4 regions of the Oceanobacillus sp. M60 genome follow, and region 1 is predicted to be linked to each of the others. Evidence: riboswitches for the same ligand, from Rfam matches in the RefSeq annotation. Region 1 holds a riboswitch; each other region holds the start of a gene.

Region 1 (5,943 bases):
TAATGTGTCCTATAGGTGAAGGTGTTATTGATTATAAAGAAATATATGAGTTATTAGCTGTAAAATTAAAATATGAAGGGTTTATCACGATCGAGCAGGAGCGTGATCCTCGAAATGCAGGCAGCAGTTTAGCCGATGTGAAAAAAAGTGTCGCATTTTTAGAAGAGCTTGGGTTTAATAAATAAGTTCAAGCTTTCCAATGTAATTGTAATAAAGCGTATGAATAAGGCCACCCAGCCCAGCTTTATACGCTTTTTACAGTAATTTATCACACCGTGTCAAATTACTTTACACTTCTTCATTTTCTCATAGATTTTTAGATGATATTCATGTAAAATAAATACAATTACTGTAATTGTATTTTTGTGAAAAAACAGACAATTGAAAAGGGGGAGATGTGGAAGTGGAAAGCATACAGGCAATAGTGGATACGGTTAATGGTATCGTCTGGGGGCCGATTACGCTCGTACTGATTGTAGGAACGGGAATATTTTTAACATTGCGTCTGGGATTTTTACAAGTAAGAGATTTACCTTATGCGCTTAAATTAACATTCTCTAAAAGTAAAAATAAAGACAAAAACGAAAAAGGAGATATTTCTCATTTCCAATCATTGATGATTGCTATGGCGGCGACACTGGGAATTGGTAATATGACTGGAGTTGCTTCAGCTGTGCTCCTTGGCGGTGTTGGTGCGCTATTTTGGATGTGGCTGGCGGCATTTTTTGGGATGGCCACAAAATATGGTGAAGCTATCTTAGCTGTTAAATACCGTACCGTCAATCATAAAGGGGAAATATCAGGCGGTCCAATGTATTATATTGAAAAGGGATTGGGCTGGAAATGGTTAGCTGTTTTGTTTGCGCTGTTTGGCTTTTTAGCATCCTTTGGAATTGGAAATATGACGCAATCGAATACTGTTGCCGGTTCCTTACAAGCTACTTTTAATATTAACCCATGGGTTACGGGAATCATCTTGATGGCGCTCACTGCATTAGTTTTGCTTGGCGGAGTGAGAGGCATTGGAAGAGTAACTGCTATCTTTGTCCCATTTCTGGCTTTGTTTTATATAGCTGGCGGACTGATTATTGTTATTTTAAATATTACGGAAGTTCCTGCGGCGTTTGCAGTTATTTTTGAGGCTGCATTTAATCCGGAAGCTGTCGGCGGGGGAGCTATCGGTTTAGCGATTCGATACGGGATTGCCCGCGGGGTGTTCTCCAATGAAGCGGGTCTTGGTTCAGCGCCAATTGCGGCAGCGGCAGCGAAGACGGATTATCCAGGGCGGCAGGCGTTAGTATCGATGACAGGAACATTTCTGGATACGATCGTGGTTTGTACGATTACCGGACTTGTTGTGGTGATGAGCGGGCTGCATTTGCAATTTGGAGCAGATGCAGCACCTGTCATTACAGGAGAAGCTTTTGACTTTTTCTTGCCTGGATTAGGTAATTATATTGTTGTATTCGGCCTTATTTTCTTTGCTTATTCCACTATTCTGGGCTGGTCCTATTATGGGGAGAAATGCTTCGGTTATATTTTTGGAGATCGAAATACAATCTATTATAAAATCATTTTCTGTCTGGTTATCCTGTTTGGTGCGGTTCAATCTGTGCAGTTAGTATGGGATCTTGCGGATATATTCAATGGATTAATGGCAGTGCCCAACTTGATTGCGCTCTGTTTATTATCCGGCGTGATTGTATCTGAAACAAATAAATTTAGAGAAGTACGGAGAAAGGAAAAAGAGGAGGAGAGGAAGCAGAAGCTGGCTGGTTAATGATTGCTGTAATAAATGATAAAGTTACAGTAATTTTCTATCGGACATATAAAGGAAATAATTGAGGGGAAATCAATTCGTATAAAAAGTGACTTCTTTGCATCCATGGAAGTCACTTTTTAGGTTTCTCAATAATTGAATTTAATTGCAGCTATAGGATTTATTCGTTCTAAAAGGTTGTCTTCAGGATTTCCAAATAATATCACTTCTCCAGTAACAAGAGTCCCGTTTACAAGAGGACAGCTATGTAAGCCAAGCTGAGCTGTTCTTTTTAATCTGTTTTATTTATTATAAAATACCTTTAGAAATAATAGATGCTCCTATCCTCATATAACAGGAGTATCTCAGTAAAAGTTATTCTTTTTATTTTATTATACCGTTGTATATCCTATATTATTTCACCAAATTTCACCTGAAAACATATTAAAATAGGCGGATATATCTTTTTTTATATACAAACAAATCTCATGATTTTAAAAGATAAATTAGAATAATTTGCATATTATAATTTTATATGTTTAAATAGATTCTACTTTAAGTTATTTTTCCTACAGTTCTCTATAGATGTGGCTGATGAAAATAACATTGTGAATTTTAACGTATTTTTCAATCATACAAGTTCATTTATAGAATCAAAAATTTCATATTTCTATAATCACTAGGGGAGCGATTTTTATCGCTGAGAAAGGAAACTTGACTCTTATAACCTGATTTAGTTAAGACTAACGTAGGGAAGTGATGACTTACTTAAGTAGATAATAATCTAGTTATGTATTCATTTCCCATTCATCTGTATTCGTTGAATGGGTTTTTTAATGCTTATGTCATAAATTCAATAAAAGAGATACCAATTTAATAAGAATGTAGGGGGACCAGTGTTGCTGGTTGAGATACTATCCGTAAGATATAGACCCTTAGAACCTGATCTGGTTGAGACCAGCGTAGGGAACATGCAAAGTAATTTCTATCATAAGGAAATGTATGTACCCTGGGCTTCATGTCTGGGGTATTTTTTATTTGGAAGGAGGGATGCATTTTCGATTAGCTGATGATTGCTTTTAAGACATAATAATACACTCTTTGTTAGAAAGAAGGTAGAGAACGAAGGATGAGAGAACAAAATAAAAAAATAGCTCTTCAGTTTCAAAACGTAAATTTCTATTACAAAAATGATGCAGGGAAAATTCCTATATTAAAAAATATGAATCTTTCTATTGCGGATGGTGAATTTGTAAGCATTATCGGTGCAAGTGGGTCCGGCAAGTCGACAATTTTCCGTCTAATTGTCGGATTGGAGGAACTGAAAAGCGGAACTATCTATTTAAACGAGGATCCAGTAACCAATCGTTCTGGAAAAGTTGGTTATATGCCTCAACAGGATTTATTGATGCCATGGCGGACTGTTCAACAAAATGCAGCTCTTCCATTGGAACTGCAAAAGGAAAATCATCTCGATAGAAGAACTGTTCAAAACTTGCTGGAGGCCTTTGGGTTAAAAGGATACGAGAATAAATACCCTCATGAATTATCTGGGGGGATGCGGCAACGGGTTTCCTTTTTAAGAGCCACGTTATCCGGATCTAATGTGTTGTTGTTGGACGAACCTTTTTCAGCCTTAGATGCAATGACCAGGTTATATATGCAGGAATGGTTATTAGAACAATGGGAACAACAGCAATCTACTATTTTGTTTATAACACATGATATTTCAGAAGCATTATTTTTGTCTGACCGCATTTTCGTCATTACGGATACCCCATTTACAACATTAAAAGAAATTAAAGTACCTTTAGAACGTCCAAGACGACAATACGATTTAGATAAAGAGGAAGTGACGGAGCTAAAAAATGATTTACTAGATCAGTTTCGGATGAGGGTGTAATGCATGAAAAATTATCTTTATTCTATTATTTTAATCACAATCTTTTTGCTTATATGGGAAGCGGGAGCGGGGTTTGTCGCTACATCATTTATTTTGCCAGCGCCAACCGAAATCGTGAAGAAGCTATGGGAATTAAAAACAGAGCTCTTGTTGCATCATCTTCCTATGACGCTTGCTGTTATTATCATTGGTCTTGGGATTTCATTGGTACTGGGAGTTGCTTTAGCAATAAGCATGAATCTATCTAAAACATTACAACAAGCGATTTATCCTATTTTAATTGCATCACAAACTATTCCTATTATTGCATTGGCGCCCATTTTTGTACTTTGGTTCGGTTATTCCATCTGGAGTAAAGTTATCGTTACAATTATCATTACCTTTTTTCCAATTACCGTCAGTACTTTCGATGGTTTTCGATCAACAAGTAAAGAGCTGAAAGAATTATTTCAAACATTAGGTGCATCTAAAAGTGCTCTTTTTTTCAAATTAGAAGTCCCATCCGCACTGCCTTCTTTTTTTTCAGGGCTAAAAGTAGCGGTGCCAATGAGCGTGATTGGAGCGGCAATTGGAGAGTGGCTGGGTGCACAAGCTGGTTTAGGGTATTTTAGTCGTCGGATGATGACACAGTTTAATGGAGCGGGTGTATTTGCTCCGATTGTCCTTCTTTCTTTGATTGGAATTTTATTGTTTATTACTGTTGTTTTATTAGAAAAATATATATTGAAATGGAGAAGATCTTAATATGAAAAAATTATCAATAATAGTTGGTATTCTAATAATCTTTATTAGTTTAAGTGCTTGTGGAAATGAAAAGGAAGAATCTATAGCAGAGGATAATAAAAACGTAAAAGAAACAAATACCGTTTCTATTATGCTTGATTGGTACCCGAATGCTGTACATAGTTATCTATACGTAGCAGAAGAGAAAGGGTATTTTGAAGAAGAGGGAATCGATGTTGATATTCAATTTCCAGCAAATCCGACAGATCCGCTGTCACTTGCAGCTTCAGGCAATGTGACGATGGGATTATATTACCAGCCTGATGTGATTGCAGCAAGAGCAAATGAAAATATCCCTGTTAAATCCGTGGCTGCTATTGTTCGGGAGCCATTAAATCACATTGTTTACCATTCCGATGATCCGGTAAATTCTCCGAAAGATTTAGAAGGGAAGCAGGTAGGGTATCCTGGAATTCCTGTTAATGAAGCAATTGTTCAAACAATTGTTGAACATGACGGTGGAGATTATGAAAAAGTAGATATGCTGAATGTGGAATTTGAATTGGGTTCTTCTCTTATTTCTGAGCAGGTTGATGCTGTAAGTGGTATGTATGTAAACCATGAAGTGCCAGTTCTGCGCAGTGAAGGCTATGATATTGATTTTATTAATCCAGTAGATTACGGGGTTCCTCACTTTTATGAAATTGTCGCTGTTACCAGTGACGAGACATGGGAAGAGGAACAGAAAAATATTGAAGCATTTTGGCGGGCTGCACGAAAAGGATATGATTTCATGATTGAAAATGAAGAAGAGGCACTGCAAATCCTGCTTGATCACCAGGATGAAGGAAACTTTCCCTTAGAAAAAGAAATAGAAACAGAAAGCTTGTCTATTCTCTTACCAAAAATGGAATCAGAGCAAGGTTTTGGATCACAAGAAAAAGCTTCATGGGAAGAAACAGCAAAATGGTTAAAGGAATATGGAGTAATTAAAGAAATTCCAAACATCGATGATATATTTATCAATATTGAATAATAATATCCTAAATGGCAATAGGAAATGTAACACTTTATATGAAGTCATTATATAGGGCTGGAATGGAATTTCTTGATAAGGTTGCCTAGATTACCTCATCAAAAAATTCTGCGAAAAGGTATTTTCAGTCAATTTTCGAACTGCGTAATGTACGGTATTAGAATATACGTTCATTGTGTGTCCTTTTTTTGACGAATCTCCTAATTAGCCCATTATGCCGACGATGATCAACGCTTTTTCCGTGCAGTTTTTTATGGTTTCGGTGTTTTTCTTTTTATTGGAACGATGAAAATATCAATTTTCGCTGGCTTCTTCAAGGATATGCAGCTCCTGATCATTCGACCAGCTTACAATGTCCAAGCCGCTGTAGACGCAGAATTTATCGTGGGAATAGATGTCTTTTCCGATCGTAACGACACAGCTACGTTGATTCCGATGCTTCAATATTTAAAGGAAAACCTCCCTTTCACGTATCGTCATATTGTTGCGGATTCTGGATATGAAAGCGAAGAAAATTATGTC
Region 2 (5,943 bases), on a different contig from region 1:
TGGCGTCGACTTCCAAAAGATTTGTTGGCGTATAGATACCCAATGTTAAAATTGTTATAAATATGACTGCTATTTTTCTCCACCAGAGCTTCATCTGCTTCACCCATCTTCCGTATCCGTTTTCTTTATTTTACCATGAATCCATTTCTTGTCTATCCAACCATTCTACTTTTTTGAATATTGGAAGAAAATAATTTGTTATACGGAACATTCTGCTTATACATTTTTTTACAACTCAAGAAATCATATAGGGTGATTTTACCTTATACCGGCCAGCCTTCACGCTTATATGCCATATCCCAAAACATATATTCATAGCGGCTCGTATTCAGAAAAATAGCTTCTAAATGATTCAGTTCTGCTTCTGTACAGCCTTCCGCAAGCTCGTCTAATTTTTCAATCAGCCACTTGCCGATGGAACCAAATTCATCCGAGCTGTACATTTTCACCCATTCCCCATACTGTTCATGCTCCAGTGCACCCGGCTTTTTTGCCAGCTCCAGACCAATTTCATAATAACTCCAGGCACATGGCAGAATCGCTGCAATTAAGTCTGCTAAAGAACCTTTCTGTGCCTCTGCAAGCATATTACTGCTGTAGGCAAGCGTTACAGGCCCTGGAACCGTAGATTCTAATTCTTCTCTGGAAATACCGAGACGCTCGGCATACTGGCGATGAAGATCCATTTCGAAATTCAGGGTTTCATCCAGCGATTTAGCAAAGCCGGACATGGTATCTAAATCTTTTGCAAGCACCGTTCCCATCGCGATTACTTTTGAGTACTCTATCAAATACTTGTAATCCTGACACATGTAGAATTTAAATGACTCCATATCGAGTGTTCCATTTCCAATTCCCTGCACAAACGGATGCTGGTGGCTTTTCTCCCAAATCGAATCTGCTGACTTGCGAATACGTTCTGTAAATTTCATGTTCTATGCACTCCTTTTTCTATCATTTTTATAAATGCCTTATTCCTGTTTTTCTGTTTGACACCATTTCAAAATAAATCGCAGCAGGGACACTGTATAATCTACTAACTCGTCGATATTTACCTGCTCATCCACGGCATGGGCATGCTTCAATTCACCCGGTCCATAGCAGACCGTCGGAATCCCGTATGCTGCAAGCCAGCCGCCATCGGTTACTGTTTCAGACATTCGGACTTTCGCTTCCTCGCCAAAGGCTTTGCTATGACTCTCCTGTAACATCGCAAAAGCAGCATGTTCTTTATCTACGGAGAAAGACGGGAAAATTTCACCGCGGTCCACAATCATCGATTCGCCTCCCCATTCAAAGGCGGGTGGATTATCCCGCATCCAGACATCCGCTTCAGCCGTCTTGCGTAAATGGGACTCAATTTCTGCAGCAACCTGCTCAGCAGTCTCATCGGGATAATAATGAACGGTAATCCATAGGCGGCATTCATCAGCAATAAAAGCAGCATGTCTGCCTCCTTCAATCACTGCCGGGTTGATGGTATTGGTTCCTGGGGGAAAGCCTGGATAGGATTTGGTCACTGCCCAATGTCGCTCCAGCTCCTGCAACGCAGTAAGGAGCTTATTCATCTTTTCAATGGCGCTGGCCCCTTTCATCCCGCCGCCTGCATGAATGAGCTGGCGACGTGTACCATCATGGTGCGTGATTGGACTTTTCACTGTGATCCAGCCGGTAATAACGCCTCCTTGCCCATGTATTTCACAATGACTTGTATCTGCAACGATGGCATAATCCGCTGTATACCCGCGTTCTCCACATTGCTTCGTCCCTGCTTCTCCAACCTCTTCCCCAATGACGGACTGCAGAATAACATCCCCGCCAAGGCGAATCTGGTGGTCATGCAATATGCGCATCGCAAATAAACACGCTGCCAGACCGCCTTTCATATCTGCTGCACCCCGCCCAAATAATGTACGTCTTTCCACTGCTGGCTGAAATGGCGCATGCTTCCAGTTTTCACCTTCCTCTATAGAAGCGACATCCACATGCCCATTAAGAATCAAGCTGTTGTATGTATCGGAAGCAGTTCCACGTAAACAGCCGACGACATTCGGGTCACCGGGATAAACCTCCCATTGTTCTGTTTCAAAATTCATTTCCTTCAAGTAGTTCGCAATGTAAGCTTGGATAGCCTCTGTATTTCTTGCAGGCGGGGCTGGCGTTTCAAAACGAATTAAATCGCTGACAAGCGCTATTAACTCGTCTTCTCGATTTCGAACCTCCTGAATTACCCTATCCATTCAAAAACCTCCTTTTCAGCACGCAAAAAAGCCGCCTCCTGATATAGAAAGCGGCAGAAAAGTTTGGTTCATTTGCCTATAGGCATATTCCGCCCACTTCCCTCCGCTAGTACGAACTAGATCAGGTTGGTAAGGGTCAAGGCAATATGCCTCTCTCAGCTTAATAAGCACCCCTAGTGGATCCATTGCGTATGTATTTATCCATTTCAGATTACCATACAGTTCTGGAAGCGTAAAGCAGAATTTAAAAGGAAGGATGATTCTACTGTCCATTGTCTGTATACATATTGCTGCTTTTTTGCGCAATATGTCTTATTGTCATCGTCGTCTTTAGTATCTATCCTTTCGGTTTCATTACTTATAATCTCGAACATATACCACTGCTAAAAAAATTAGAGGATAAAGCAGCTTCACTGTTTCTCTTTTCTCTATTGGGAATCGTTTGCTTGGTATTTTTAATGGCATATGTCTTTATGGGAAAATCTATCGTTAGTATTGTGCAGTCCCATAGCGGAGACCAAATAGAAACCGAAGCCTATATTTCGGATAGGGAATATGACTATAATGCTGGCCGCTATAGCACAAGTTCATACTATTTGCATTTATCTTTCTACGCAGAAGACATAAACAAGGAGGTTATGGTTTCCAAAGAAGTATCTTCTCGTATATTTTCTCAGGCTAACCATGTCATTGATGTTCAATATCCTGAAGGACAGCCTTATAAAGCACACATAGCAGGGACTAAATTTAGAGATTTTTTCGGATCCAGCTTTATTATTTATAGCTGCATTCTCATCGTTACGGCTTTATTAATATATGCACCTGTTTTAATGCGAAGAAAGAAGAAAACAGGCTCTTTTTATAGGAAACAGAAAAAGGATTTCTCCAATAAATAACGAATACATAAGATATACAATTTTCTGAGAGGAGTATTTCTTATGCTTATGCAGCCGGCAAAATTATCTCCAGGAGATAAGGCAGCGACTGTCAGCCTCTCCTGGGGCGGAGCAGGCGAGCCCTCCTTAAGCTGGCGCTACCAGCAGGGTGTGGAACGCTTAGAGAGCGTGTTTGGGCTTGAAGTCGTTCCAATGCCTAACAGCTTAAAAGGACAAACTTATATAGATGAACATCCCGAGGCACGGGCCGAAGATTTAATGACTGCATTCAAAGACCCTGAAATCAAAGCGATTATCTCTAATATTGGCGGTGATGACAGTATTCGTCTGCTTCCCTATATCGATTTTGAGATTATCCGTCAAAATCCAAAGATTTTCATGGGATTTTCTGATACGACGATTGCTCATTTATTCTGCTTCCATGCTGGTTTATCCTCCTTCTACGGACCAGCAATCATGACAGATTTTGCAGAAAATGTGGCGATGGATGATTATACGGTGCAAGCCATTCAAAGCATGCTTTTTGAAGCAGAAGCGGTCGGCGGCATCCCTGCACCGGAAAAGTGGACAAGTGAATTTTTAGAGTGGGATATTTCCAATAAGTCTATTGCCAGAACAATGCACCCTAATCAGGGTTACGAACTGCTGCAAGGAAACGGTATCGCAAAAGGGAACCTCATCGGCGGCTGTATCGAAGTACTTGAATTTGCTAAAGGAACAGCCATTTGGCCGCAGCAGGAAGCATGGCAAAACAGCATTCTCTTTTTTGAAACATCAGAGGAAAAAACGGATCCAGAATTAATTAAAAGATGGCTTCGAAATTATGCCGCTCAGGGGATTCTACACCAAGCGAATGGAATGATTGTTGCCAAGCCTTATGGGGAAGTACATTACGAGGCGTACAAGGAAGTTATTCTATCTGTTTTAGCAGAAAACAGGCTGAATGACCTCCCAGTGTTATATGGGGTTTCTTTTGGACATACCGAACCAAAAACGCCCATTCCATATGGAAGATTAGCACGAATTGATTGTAATCAGGTATCCTTTTCAATTTTGGAAGCAGCTGTGACAGATTAAATCCGGCTGCTTTTCTTTGCCAAAAATAAAAGGAGACATATTGCGTCTCCCTTCCGTTTCAATCTTTCTGTTTCACATCAAAGATATTCTTTAAGAATTTCTTTTCCTTTTTGACTTACATATAATCCGCCTGGCAGCTGTATATTATCATCATTGACTTCTCCTGTAATAAAACAAGTCTTTTCAGCTTCGTATTTCCGTATGATAATTCGGTCTTCCTCTACGAATATTTCCATCGGATCCCGCTCTTGTATGTTCAAACTTCTTCGCAATTCCTTAGGTATAACAATCCGGCCCAGTTCGTCCACTTTTCTAACGATACCAGTGCTTTTCATTCTGCACGCTCCTTTTTTATATTTCTTAAGATAACTGTCTATATCATCCCCTCTACCCTTTTATGGAAATGTATAAACAACAAAGGAACTTATTAACAGTGTGAAAAAGCGGCAGCAGTAATCGATATCACTATCCATAAATACGGTGAGAAACGGTGATTGGTTAAAATATACTGCGTTTTATATAAGCTGTAGCAGATTTGAAGTCGCTCTTATTATTAAATCAATTGAGACAGTGATATACTATCCATATAATCCTTTTTAGAAACGTTCGTTACACAAAGTAAAAAGTAAGCTCTTTCATCCGCATTTTTCTTTTTCCAAAAAGATTTACAACTTACCTGGACGGAAAAAGAAACGGTCGAAAAGAAGCCAGGAAAAGTTTATGCCCCTATAACTACTTCTTACTTCATGCAAATAGGGAGTTTGTAGTAGAATAGAGTAAGCATCATTACTGGAAGCTGAAAATAAGCTCCCAACCATATGCAGGAGGAATTTGAGGTATGCAAAAACTTATTATTCCTGAAGAGGATATTGTGCTTGCTATATGTATGTACATTGCTGAAGAACAGAATATGAGTGCAGATGACGTCCAAGTAGAGTTATTTTATGATGATTACACTGGATTTTCAGCAGAAGTCGTGACATCATCTGGAAAACAGGAATGGATGACCAAGCAAATTATTGCTGCATTAAGAAAATGGATCAAAGAAAATCTCCACGCCGATCCGTATGCAGGCTTAAAATTGGATTTAGACAGACGAAACGGCATTTATGCACGTCTTCGATACAATAGTTAATATTTCACAAAGCTTTCATCCTATTTTTCATTTTTAAGTTTCTTTACATATTTTTGAAGATGCAGGAGCAGCAGCCTCCGCTTCTATGAATAGCGTATTTATTTTCATTATTTTATTTTTTAACTGGATGAACACTTCTTTTAAGATGGTTTAAAAAGCTTAAGAAACGTTTCTAAGCATGTATGTACATAATAGCCAAAAAATCCTTATTTTCTTCATGAATGAAGAAAATAAGGATTTTTGAGTTTGATAATGAATTCTCTGTAAAAGAGAATTATTGTTCTATTTGTTTTCTGATCCATTTTTTCCTCCCGCCTGTTCTGATTTCTCGTACAAGCTCATATACTTAACCAATGACTTGATGAGGAAAGGAGAGATATGTTGGAGTTTATACAGACCATCGGACAGATTCTCCTGATTAATATTTTACTGAGTGGAGATAACGCGATTGTCATTGCAATGGCGAGCCGGAATCTTCCGGAACATCTTCAGGCACGCGCTATTCGCTGGGGAACGTTCGGCGCAATCGCACTTCGGATTCTCTTTGTATTTATTATGATTTACCTGTTGCAGCTTCCTTTTATCCAATTAATCG
Region 3 (5,943 bases), 320 kb from region 1:
GGAATGGTGCTGTCTTTTTTGTATATCCGGAAAGCAGTGAGACGCTGCTTCATGAATCAGGGGGATAGTAAGTTTTTAAAAACATAGAGAAAACAAGTATAATGGCTTTATACCGCATTTAAATTCCTCCTAATAATTAAAAGGCAAAGAAAAACAATGTGAAAATAACTGATTACTCGCAAATTGCTGATAAATATGAGAGCAATACATATCGATTAGATGAAATGCAATTTGATAAGGATTTAAAGGAGTATCAATATAGATACCCTAAACCAATGTATCACGTGTTAGATTTAGCATGCGGGACAGGTATTTATCTTAATACTCAAATAAACCTGTTTTGATAGTCGAAACATGAGCTGGTACGGGCTTGATGCTTCAGAGGATATGTTGAAAAAGGCGAAGAACAAATTAAAAAATGTCTCACTCGTGCATGGTTTAGCTGAAGATATGCCCTACGAGAATGAAAAGTTTGATTATATCTCCAATAATTATGCTTTTCATCATTTTTTAAAGAAGGAAGCAGCGCTTGATGAAATATATCGTGTCTTGAAGAAAAACGGTGTATACAAGCTGCATAATATTGCTATCCATGATATGAGAAAATGGTGGGTATATCATTATTTTCCAACAGCATATGAAGAGGACGTAAAAAGGTTTTGGGAAAAGGAAGTTATTTTTGATGAGCTTTCAATAAGAGGGTTTAACACAGAACTGCAGATGACATATCGATTAGAAAAAATCAGGGTGTCGGATTATCTGGGGTATGCAGAGAATAGAGACATATCCATATTAACGTTGATTGATGATCAGGATTACCAAGAAGGGTTAGAGAAAATGAGATATGATGTGAAGCGTAATCCTAAAAAAACCATCGTCACTGATTTTGCAGAGATGTTTTGTATTTCGACAAAGGGGTAGTGTTTTAGAAAGAAAAAATCGTCTTTTTGGAAAGGGAAACAGAGGAGGAATTTAATGAGTGAAGAAGTAAAAGCAGCCGGCTGGGATGCAATTGATAATGCAATGGAAGCAATTTATGGGAAGCAGGAACCGAAGCATTATGGAACAGTGATCTCTTATTCGCTGGGCGGACCGGATCCATTAGATGGAATCAGCGCTTATCAATCAGAAACGCCAGGCTTGCACTGGCATATAGTTACATATGGATTTTCAGAGATTTACGAAAAAGAAACCGATAATCCAGAAGTAAGCGGTTTTGGGTTTGAATTAACGTTCAGATTGAAAAAAGAAGAAGGGGAAGAGGAACCGCCAGCCTGGGCGCTTAATCTGCTTCAGAATTTGGGAAGATATGTTTTTAACAGCGGTAATGTTTTTAAAAATGGAGACTATATGGATGCAAATGGTCCTATCTGTTTGGAATCAGATACGGCATTAACTGCATTGGCATTTATTACGGATTCTGAGCTTGGTACAATAGAAACAGAAAATGGTCAAGTGCAATTTCTGCAGATGGTTGGTATCACAAATGATGAGCTCGAAGCAATGCAGACGTGGAATACACGAGGTGTTCTCTCTGCCAGTTCCCCATATATGCCCGCGTTTATTACCGATTTAAAAAGAGATTCTTTACTAAATCATGCAGATGTCTCCCAAAAAGTTGATGAAGGAAGAGAACGGGAAGGATCCAATACAGGATTTCTATTTAACGATAATTTATCGTGGACTCCAGAAAAAAAGGGCTTATTCAGAAAAAAACCAGCAATGCTGACTCTGGGGGCAAAACAAACCGAAACCATAAGTAAAGTGCTGCGAGGGCGTCTCTTGAAAGGAAAGGCTCTGACATTGGCAGGTCCTGATATTGTCATTGCTATAGAGCCCGGGGAAAAGTCAGAATATGCAATGGAGAAGGATAAGGTGCGTCTAATTTTAGATGAACAGAGTACAATCGAGTTGAGTGAGAAGCTGATTCCTAAAGAAGGTGTGGCGGAACTATTCTCGTTTGAACAGCTGGCTGTAAAAATTGTTAAAACATACATCAAAGATAATGAAGGAAATGTTGTTCAGGTAATTGGGTAAGAGAACTCATTTGAAAGTAAAATAACATTTCCTTGATAAATCGCTAAACACTTTTGAAAGAATATCTTTGAAAATAAAAAATTATATGTTATTCTTTATTTGTAATCTGAAAATTAAATAAGCAACACTAGGGGAGCCTTTGGCTGAGACGAATACTCGGACCCTTTGAACCTGATCTGGTTAACACTAGCGTAGGGAAGTGGCAGGAACATGACGATATATCATTCGAACAATGAATTTGTATATAATCAAGACCACTTATCCCTCAGCTGGATAAGTGGTCTTTTTCGTTCTTCTGCCAATCCTGAAGCAAGAAAATGGAAGAAAGGGGAGAAGAAGATGGACAGGCATCTGCACTTGATCAGTGATGGCAGTTTTTCCGAGCAGCATTTGCAAATAGTGAAGCGGATTCAGGCTGAGATTGGTTATTTGCATATCAGAGAGAAGAACAAGACAGCGAAGGACATTCTGGAAATCATCGGTGCATTAGAAAATATCGGATTGCCATTAGAGAAAATAATAGTGAATGACAGAGTAGATATTGCTGTGATAAAGCAGTGCGCAGGTATTCAGCTGGCGTTTCACAGTCCTTCCATTCCACTTGTAAAAGAAAGCTTCCCTGAATTGAAGGCAGGAAAGTCTGTTCATTCTTTAGCTGAGGCAGAGCAGGCGCAGCAGGAGGGAGCTGATTATGTGCTGTATGGCCATATTTATTCCAGCAAGTCCAAAGCCAATCAGCAGCCCAGAGGATTAACGGAACTACAGGAAATGACTAACGCGCTGTCTGTGCCGGTATATGCTATTGGCGGGATTACTCCTGAGCGGGCGAAAGAAGTAACTGCCGCAGGAGCAGCCGGCATCGCGGTCATGTCTGGTATTTGGCAGGCAGAGGATCCGGTCCAAACTGTCAGAGCTTACCGGCAAGCGTTGAATATATGAAAAGGAGGGAGAAGATGAATAAACAGTTTGATCAAATTATTGTAGGCGGCGGAGTTATTGGCTGCTCTATTGCTTATCAGCTGGCCAAAAGAGGCAATCGGGTGCTGGTCATTGAAAGGAATCAAATCGGCTGCGAGGCTTCCAGTGCCGCAGCAGGTATGTTAGGCGCTCAAGGAGAGTTTACAGAAGACAGTCCGCTTTTTCGGTTTGCACATGAGAGCAGAGCGCTATTCAAAAATTTATCCGAGGAACTGAAGGAAGCGTCAGGAGTAGATATTCAATATATTCATAAAGGAATCATGAAGCTTGCTTTTCATCAGCAGCAATACAGCAAGCTGCAAAGCGTCGCGTCCTTCCAGCGGGAAGCGGGGAACCCTGCGTATTTACTGTCAGTAGAAGAAGCGAAAAAAATGGAGCCAAGCCTGACGGAGAATCTTCGTGCTGTCCTGTATTTGCCGGATGATGGTCAGGTTTCCGCCCGTCATCTGACCAAAGCCTTCTCTCTGGCTGCGTCTCATTATGGTGCGGTGTTGCATGAGCAGGAAAGCGTTAATGAGCTGTTGATAGAAAATGAAACGGTTTATGGTGTCCGGACAACAGAGGCAATCTATGAAGCGGTCCAGGTTATTGTTGCAACAGGAGCTTTCGGAGATGAATTGCTGCCTGCAGATTATGCTGCGATTCCGGTGAAGGGCGAATGTCTGCTGTTAGAACTGGACCAGAAGCTATTTCAATCAACACTTTGGATGGATGGCTGTTACCTTGTTCCGAAGCAGGGAAAAAAGGTGATTGTTGGAGCCTCCTCCATACCAGGAAAAATGGATAAGCATGTCCATGCCGCAAGCGTCCAGAGACTGCTGTCACGAGCGCAGAAAATGGTTCCGGAGCTGGCAGAGGCGAGGATAAGAAAAATGTGGGCAGGCATCAGACCATCTACAGCTGACGAACTGCCATACTTGGGCGAGATTCCGGGAATCCCAGGCCTATATGCGGCAAAGGGACATTATCGAAATGGCATCTTACTATCGCCTATCACGGGAATTTATATGGCAGATTTAATAGAAAATAAGCCGGTTTCCCCGCTTTATTATGATTGCTTTCATGCGGACCGTCAAAATAAAAAATTGGAAAAGGCAGGTGAATCAACATGAAAATCACAGTGAATGGCAACGGATTAGAAGTGCAGGAAGAGGTAAAGCATGTCAAAGGCTTAATCGACTTTCTGGGATTGGAAGATAAACCTTTGATTATCGAGCATAATCAGCAGATATTACAGAAGGAAGAGCATGAAAAAGCGGTGTTGGAAAATGGAGACAAGGTAGAAATCGTTCATTTTGTTGGAGGAGGTTAAGCAAATGCTTACAGTTGGAAACTATCAATTTAAATCACGTTTATTCTTAGGGACAGGTAAATATCCGGATTTTGATATTCAAAAACAGGCGGTAGATAAATCAGAGACAGAGGTACTCACTTTTTCTGTCAGAAGGATGAATATTTATGATCCTTCCCTGCCCAATTTTTTAGAAAAAATCGATGTGGACCGCTATACGTTTTTACCAAATACAGCAGGGGCAAAGGATGCGAAGGAAGCGGTGCGAATTGCTAAATTAGCGGCCGCTTCAGGACGATGTGATATGGTCAAGGTGGAAATCATTGGCTGTGATAAAACGTTGCTGCCTGATCCGGTAGAGACATTGAAAGCAACAGAAGAACTGGTGGCAGAAGGTTTTACAGTGCTTCCTTACACCTCAGATGATGTGGTATTAGCAAAAAAACTGGAGGAAGCAGGAGCCCACGCCGTGATGCCTGGAGCTTCTCCCATTGGAAGCGGGCAAGGAATCATCAATCCATTAAATCTTTCTTTTATTATCGAGCAGTCAAAAGTGCCTGTCATTGTCGACGCAGGGATTGGATCGCCTGCTGATGCAGCGTATGCCATGGAATTGGGCGCAGAAGGTGTTTTACTGAATACAGCTGTTTCCGGAGCACATGACCCTGTAAAAATGGCAGAGGCAATGAAATATGCAATAGAAGCAGGGAGACTGGGGTATGAAGCGGGAAGGATTGCGATGAAAGATTATGCTGTAGCCAGCAGCCCGGAGGAAGGGATCAGCGTTGGAAACTAATCGTTATCATCGTCAGATATTATTTGCGCCAATCGGCGAGTCTGGCCAGGAGAAGCTGAGCCAAAGCCATGTGCTGATTATCGGTGCAGGCGCTCTGGGGTCGAGCAGTGCGGAAGCTTTAACGCGTGCGGGCATTGGCCACATAACATTAATAGACCGGGATTATGTAGAAGAAAGTAATCTGCAGCGGCAGCAGCTGTTTAGTGAAAGGGATATGGAACAGAAAATGCCCAAGGCAATTGCTGCCAGACAACGGCTTTCTGAAGTGAATAGTCATGTCAAAATAGATGCGATTGTTGGAGATGCTGAGGCGGATATATTGCGGAAAATAGTGCCTGAAGCAGATCTTATCATCGACGCGACGGATAATTTTGAGACAAGACTTTTGCTGAATGATATGGCGCAAAAGTATCAGAAACCATGGATTTATGGAGCGATTGTAGCAAGCTATGGAGTTACTTTCACGGTGGTTCCTAAAAAAACTCCCTGTCTACAATGCTTGCAGGAATACATTCCAGTTAATGGCGCTACCTGTGACAGCGTCGGCGTTATTCAGCCGGTTGTGCAAAAGGTGGTCTCCCAGCAGATAACAGAAGCGTTAAAGCTATTGACGGGTAACGAAGCGGCTTTATCAGGAAAAATCATTTCCTTTGATCTTTGGAACAATGAGCATGTGGAAATAGAGGTAGCTTCCTTACGCAAAGCGGATTGTCCATCATGCTCAGAGAAAAGAAGCTATCCAAACCTTGCTTACGATTCTCATTTGAAAACCGCTGTGTTATGCGGCAGAAATACCGTCCAACTCCGTCCGCAGCGTAAACAAACAGATTTGAATGAAGTA
Region 4 (5,943 bases), on a different contig from region 1:
CAACAGAAATGGGAAGAAAGTGAACAATATCAAAAAAACTTAGAACGTACAAAGGACAGAGCCTTATTTATTTTACATGATGGACCGCCTTATGCGAATGGAGATATCCATATCGGTCATGCACTGAATAAAATCTTAAAGGATTTTATTGTCCGTTATAAGTCCATGACAGGCTATTATGCACCATATGTTCCAGGCTGGGATACACACGGGTTGCCGATTGAAACAGCATTAGCGAAAAAGAAAGTAAAAAGGAAAGAAATGTCTGTTGCAGAATTCCGCAAGCTTTGTGAAGAATATGCACTTGGACAAATTGACAGCCAGCGTACACAATTTAAAAAATTAGGTGTACGTGGTGATTGGGATAATCCATATATCACCTTAACGAAGGATTATGAAGCTTCTCAAATTAAGGTGTTTGGAGAAATGGCACGAAAAGGCTATATTTATAAAGGACTTAAGCCGGTATATTGGTCTCCGTCTTCTGAATCTGCCCTTGCAGAAGCAGAAATCGAATATCAAGATAAACGCTCTCCATCTATCTATGTTTCCTTCGAAGTAACGGATGGAAAAGATGTGCTTGACGGCGGCGAGAAGATTATTATCTGGACGACAACTCCTTGGACGCTTCCAGCGAACTTAGGAATCAGCTTACATCCTGATTTAAGCTATGTAGTAGCACAAGTAAATGATGAAAAATATGTCATTGCAGAAGCTTTATTAGAAGATGTGAAAGAAGTATTAGGCTGGGAAGATGTAACGGTTGTGAAGAAATTCAAAGGGCAGGAAGCGGATCGTGTAGAAGCACAGCATCCATTTTACAATCGTAAATCCCTTGTTATGCTTGGAGAACATGTTACAACTGATGCGGGGACTGGATGTGTTCATACAGCTCCTGGTCACGGGGAAGATGACTTCTATGTTTGCCGCAGATATGGAATCGATGCATTTTGCCCAGTGGATGAAAAGGGTGTCTTTACGAGTGAAGCGCCAGGATTTGAAGGTTTATTTTACGATGCAGCAAATAAAGTTATCACAGAACAATTGGATGAGAATGGCGCCTTATTAAAATTAGAATTTATCACACACTCTTATCCGCATGACTGGAGAACAAAGAAACCAACTATCTTCCGTGCAACTTCCCAGTGGTTTGCATCTATTAAAGATTTCCGTCAGGATATTCTTGATGAAATTAAAAAAGTGCATTGGTATCCGCATTGGGGAGAAACAAGACTTTATAATATGGTGAGAGACCGTGAGGATTGGTGTATTTCCAGACAGCGTGCCTGGGGAGTTCCGATTCCAGTATTTTATGGGGAAGACGGAACAGCAATCATTACAGATGAAACGATTTCGCATGTATCCGAACTCTTCCGTGAGCATGGTTCCAATGTCTGGTTTGAAAGAGAAGCGAAGGATTTATTGCCGGATGGATTTACATCAGAGCATAGTCCAAATGGCAAGTTTACTAAAGAAGTCGATATTATGGATGTTTGGTTCGATTCAGGCTCCTCACATGAAGGTGTACTGATGAACCGGGAAGAACTTGATCGTCCGGCTGATGTATATTTAGAAGGAAGTGATCAGTATCGCGGCTGGTTTAACTCTTCATTATCTACTTCCGTCGCAGTAACGGGTAAAGCGCCATTTAAAAATATTATCAGTCATGGGTTCGCCCTGGATGGAAATGGCCGCAAGATGAGTAAGTCATTAGGAAATACGGTTGATCCGTCCAAAGTACAAAAACAATTAGGTGCTGATATTTTGCGTCTGTGGGTTTCCAGCGTGGATTATCAGGCAGATGTGCGTATCTCGGATGCTATTTTAAAACAGACTTCAGAAAGCTATCGTAAAATCCGGAATACCTTCCGTTTCTTACTGGCGAACCTTGCTGATTTTGATCCTAGCAAAGATCGCGTGAAGGATGAAGAATTGCAGGAAGTAGACCGTTATATGCTTTATCGTCTGCAGCAGATCTTAAATAATGCACGTGATAATTATGAGCACTTTGAATTTGCACCAGTAATCAGCCAAGTCCATAATTTCTGTGCTGTTGATTTAAGCTCCTTCTATTTAGATTTTGCGAAGGATATCCTGTATATTGAAGCTGCAGACCACCCGCGCCGCCGCAGTCTTCAAACAGGCTACTATGAAATTTTAACAACACTTGTGAAATTGCTTGCTCCAATTATTCCGCATACAACGGAAGAAGTTTGGGAATACATTCCTGGAGTGGAGGAAGAAACGGTTCACTTAACAGATATTCCTGAGCCGCGGGAGGTTGCAGGTGCAAAAGACATTGTCGGAAAATGGGGTCACTTTATGGAAGTAAGAGATGATGTTCTGAAAGCACTCGAAGAAGCAAGAAGCGAAAAGGTTATCGGGAAATCATTGGAAGCTAAAATTACAATCGTGCCGCTTGATGAAGAAACGAAGCAGGTGCTTGAAAACATTTCGCATCTGCATCAATACTTTATTGTTTCAGAAGCAGTTATCGCAGATGAAAAAGGAACAGGCAAAGCATATGATTATGTTGAGGTTGCTGTTGAAAAACATCCTGGAGAAACGTGTGAACGCTGCTGGGTTGTTTCAGAAACAGTAGGCGAAGACAAAGATCATCCAACACTATGTGCTAGATGTGCCAGTGTTGTCAAAGAAAATTATGAGAATTAAAAAACAGGAGCCAGCTTTCTCAAAAGCTGGCTCCTGTTTTTACATATCTGCAAATTGTAAATGCTAATTATTGTATTTTTCTTTACAATTATAAAAATTACCAGTAGACTTAATTTGTAAACTGAATAAGTATTATGCACTGGGGGAGCTGTTAAGCTGAGAAAGACATTCTGTATTGACCCTTGGCACCCGAACTAGATAATCCTAGCGTGGGGAATGTGCAGTCGATAAGGAATTAGATAATTTATCCATTTATCAATAAATCTATCAAAGGCTGCATTCTATGGAATGGGCTCTTTTTTTATTGAATATATTCCCCATTTCGCTTGTATCTTTTAAGCTTAATGATCAGGAAGGGCCGCTAAGAAGCTTGGCATAACAGGGAGCAGCTCCTGCAACAAGTAATTTGTTCATTGGAGGTGACGAAATTGAAGAAACAGTGGGCGTTTATCGATACAGGATTCCGTGGTGCTGCATGGAACATGGCTTTTGATGAGTGCTTGATCAATTGGCATCAAGAAGGTAAAATTCCGCCGACATTACGTTTCTATGGCTGGGAAAAGCCCAGTTTATCGATTGGCTACTTTCAAAAAGTCGATAAGAAAATTGATCTGGAAGCAGTGGAGCGCCATCAGTGTCAGTTCGTCCGTCGTTTGACCGGCGGCAGTGCTGTGCTTCATGACGATGAATTAACGTATAGTCTGGTTATTACAGAGAGTGATCCAGATATTCCTGTATCTGTACAAGAGGCCTACCATGTACTGGCAGAAGGAATATTTGAAGGATATCGCAATTTAGGGATTCCTGCAGAATATGCAACACTGGACAGAGAAAGTGCCAGAGGAAGGACAGCAATATGCTTCGAAAAACCTGCGTTCTATGAAATGGTTGTTGACGGTAAAAAGCTTTCTGGAAACGCACAGACAAGGAAAAAAGGTGTATTGATGCAGCATGGGTCTATTCCTATGAGCATGAATACAAACATGCTTTTTGATTTATTTGTATTCTCTTCCGAAAAAATAAGAGAACGAAGCCGGGCAGCATTTTCTAAAAAAGCGGTGACGATTAATCAATTAACGAATCGAGAGCATCGGTATGATATGCTGACGGATGCATTCAAAGAAGGGTTCAAGGAAGGTTTAGGTTTAGAATTTCATCCTCTGCAATTAACCAAGGCTGAGTGGGATGAAGTAGAGCAATTAGCACAATCAAAGTATGAAACGGAAGCGTGGAATATCAACTCAAACAAGGAGCGTGCTGGCATTGGCTAAACAATCAGAATATATTCGTAAACCAGAATGGCTGAAAACAAAAATCAACACCAATGAATCATACAAAAAATTAAAGAACTTAATGCGGGATAAACGGCTGAACACAGTTTGTGAGGAAGCAAAGTGTCCGAATATTTATGAATGCTGGAGCGAGCGAAAAACGGCAACTTTCATGATTTTAGGAGATACCTGTACACGCGGCTGCCGATTCTGTGCCGTAAAAACTGGTCTTCCAAGCGGAGTTGACCTGGGAGAACCAAAGCGGGTCGCTGACTCTGTTGAAATTATGGGATTAAAGCATGTCGTTATAACAGCAGTTGCGCGTGATGACCTGGAGGACGGGGGAGCTGCTGTTTTTGCCAACACAGTCCGTGCAGTTCGTCATCAGAATCCAGGCTGTACAATAGAAGTTCTCCCTTCGGATATGAAAGGGGACTATGAAAGCTTACATACACTGATGGACAGCGAACCGGATATTTTCAATCATAATATTGAAACGGTGAGACGTTTAACGAAACGTGTTCGGGCAATTGCAAGATATGACCGGTCCTTGCAGCTGTTACAGCGTGTTAAAGAAATTGCTCCGGACACTCCTGTGAAATCAAGTATTATGGTAGGCTTGGGAGAAACAAAAGAAGAACTTATCGAGGCAATGGATGACCTGCGGGCGCATGATGTGGATATAGTTACTATCGGGCAATATTTACAGCCGACCAAAAAGCATTTAAATGTGGAACGGTACTATCATCCCGATGAGTTTGAAGAATTGAAAAATATCGCCCTTGAAAAAGGCTTCTCGCATTGTGAAGCTGGACCGTTAGTACGCTCCTCCTACCACGCGGATGAACAAGTAAGCCAGTCAGCCGCCCAAAGGCGAATTAAATATATGAAAGGCTATGAGTCACAGGAAGATACAAAGGTTGATTTTCAATTTTAAATGATATATTTTCTGATAATATTCCTCTCTGCCCGTTTATAAAACGGCCGGAGGGGATTTTTTATATGCTCATATGCTTACGAACCGATGAATGCAGCTGTCAGAAAGAAGGAAAGCCGTATTGTTTCTTGAAAATTACCAGCAGAAAGGATAAGATAAAGAAAGCTTGGTAAACGAACCCTGAAAAGGCGCAGATTTGCTTTAGATTGGAGAAATGAACATGTGGAGATATTATCTGATTACACTTGTCCTGATTGGGATAGATCAATGGACAAAATGGCTTGTTGCTGCACGAATGGAAATAGGTGAATCAATCCCGATTGTGGAGGACTTCTTTTATATTACCTCACATCGGAATTCAGGAGCAGCATGGGGTATTTTAGAAGGACAAATGACGTTATTTTACATTATTACGGTTATTGTGATTGCCGGGTTAATATACTTTTTACATACACATGGAAAACAGGACCGCCTGATTGCTGTCGGGGTCAGTGTATTGATTGGAGGGGCGGTCGGGAATTTCATCGACCGTATTTTATATCAAGAAGTAGTAGACTTTGCAAACTTCTATATTTTTAATTATAATTTTCCGATATTCAACGTCGCAGATGCATCTCTTACAATTGGTGTGGTGATTGTGATGATTGCAATTATTTTGGATGAGAGAAAGCGGGGGAAAGAGAAAAAATGACAGTAAACCAGCATACAGTGACAGAAACAGAGCATAAAAAAAGAGTGGATAAAATACTGGCGGATGTGCTGCATGAATATTCGCGTTCTCAAATTCAGGGCTGGATTGAAGAAGGCAATGTCAAGCTGAATGGAGAAGCAGTGAAAGCAAATCAAAAATGCCAAACCGGAGAAAGCCTTACATGGGAAATACCTGAAACCAAACCGCTTGTTTTAGAACCGGAAAATATTCCTTTAGATATCGTTTATGAAGATGAGGACCTGCTGGTGGTGAATAAAGCAAAAGGGATGGTTGTCCATCCTTCTGCAGGTCATCATACCGGGACATTGGTCCATGCGTTATTATATCATTGCACTGATTTATCAGGAATT

What was found. Region 1 has a riboswitch for thiamine pyrophosphate ahead of ACW0TQ_RS02295 (ABC transporter ATP-binding protein). Riboswitches for the same ligand answer to the same signal wherever they lie in the genome.
Region 2: it holds a riboswitch for thiamine pyrophosphate, as region 1 does, so the genes downstream of both, ACW0TQ_RS12015 (acetylornithine deacetylase) here and ACW0TQ_RS02295 (ABC transporter ATP-binding protein) in region 1, are expected to answer to the same signal.
Region 3: it holds a riboswitch for thiamine pyrophosphate, as region 1 does, so the genes downstream of both, ACW0TQ_RS03775 (thiamine phosphate synthase) here and ACW0TQ_RS02295 (ABC transporter ATP-binding protein) in region 1, are expected to answer to the same signal.
Region 4: it holds a riboswitch for thiamine pyrophosphate, as region 1 does, so the genes downstream of both, ACW0TQ_RS16260 (lipoate--protein ligase family protein) here and ACW0TQ_RS02295 (ABC transporter ATP-binding protein) in region 1, are expected to answer to the same signal.

The regions. Positions count from the first base shown of each region.
Region 1 covers NZ_JBSSNH010000001.1:451,604-457,546, reverse strand. The annotation lists gene ACW0TQ_RS02305 (TIM barrel protein) at 1-185, shown strand, start outside; gene ACW0TQ_RS02300 (alanine/glycine:cation symporter family protein) at 413-1,780, shown strand; TPP riboswitch at 2,431-2,531, shown strand; TPP riboswitch at 2,636-2,745, shown strand; gene ACW0TQ_RS02295 (ABC transporter ATP-binding protein) at 2,889-3,662, shown strand; gene ACW0TQ_RS02290 (ABC transporter permease) at 3,666-4,406, shown strand; gene ACW0TQ_RS02285 (ABC transporter substrate-binding protein) at 4,408-5,421, shown strand; gene ACW0TQ_RS02280 (transposase) at 5,707-5,943, shown strand, end outside.
Region 2 covers NZ_JBSSNH010000004.1:278,862-284,804, forward strand. The annotation lists gene ACW0TQ_RS12005 (YpjP family protein) at 1-94, opposite strand, end outside; gene tenA (thiaminase II) at 264-932, opposite strand; gene ACW0TQ_RS12015 (acetylornithine deacetylase) at 972-2,240, opposite strand; TPP riboswitch at 2,322-2,425, opposite strand; gene ACW0TQ_RS12020 (hypothetical protein) at 2,687-3,136, shown strand; gene ACW0TQ_RS12025 (S66 family peptidase) at 3,179-4,213, shown strand; gene ACW0TQ_RS12030 (AbrB/MazE/SpoVT family DNA-binding domain-containing protein) at 4,291-4,548, opposite strand; gene ACW0TQ_RS12035 (DUF2653 family protein) at 5,052-5,348, shown strand; gene ACW0TQ_RS12040 (TerC family protein) at 5,727-5,943, shown strand, end outside.
Region 3 covers NZ_JBSSNH010000001.1:768,575-774,517, reverse strand. The annotation lists gene ACW0TQ_RS03785 (class I SAM-dependent methyltransferase) at 355-921, shown strand; gene ACW0TQ_RS03780 (suppressor of fused domain protein) at 976-2,037, shown strand; TPP riboswitch at 2,157-2,252, shown strand; gene ACW0TQ_RS03775 (thiamine phosphate synthase) at 2,248-2,976, shown strand; gene thiO (glycine oxidase ThiO) at 2,991-4,127, shown strand; gene thiS (sulfur carrier protein ThiS) at 4,124-4,327, shown strand; gene ACW0TQ_RS03760 (thiazole synthase) at 4,332-5,102, shown strand; gene ACW0TQ_RS03755 (ThiF family adenylyltransferase) at 5,092-5,943, shown strand, end outside.
Region 4 covers NZ_JBSSNH010000006.1:271,633-277,575, forward strand. The annotation lists gene ileS (isoleucine--tRNA ligase) at 1-2,673, shown strand, start outside; TPP riboswitch at 2,805-2,907, shown strand; gene ACW0TQ_RS16260 (lipoate--protein ligase family protein) at 3,102-3,944, shown strand; gene lipA (lipoyl synthase) at 3,937-4,881, shown strand; gene lspA (signal peptidase II) at 5,102-5,572, shown strand; gene ACW0TQ_RS16275 (RluA family pseudouridine synthase) at 5,569-5,943, shown strand, end outside.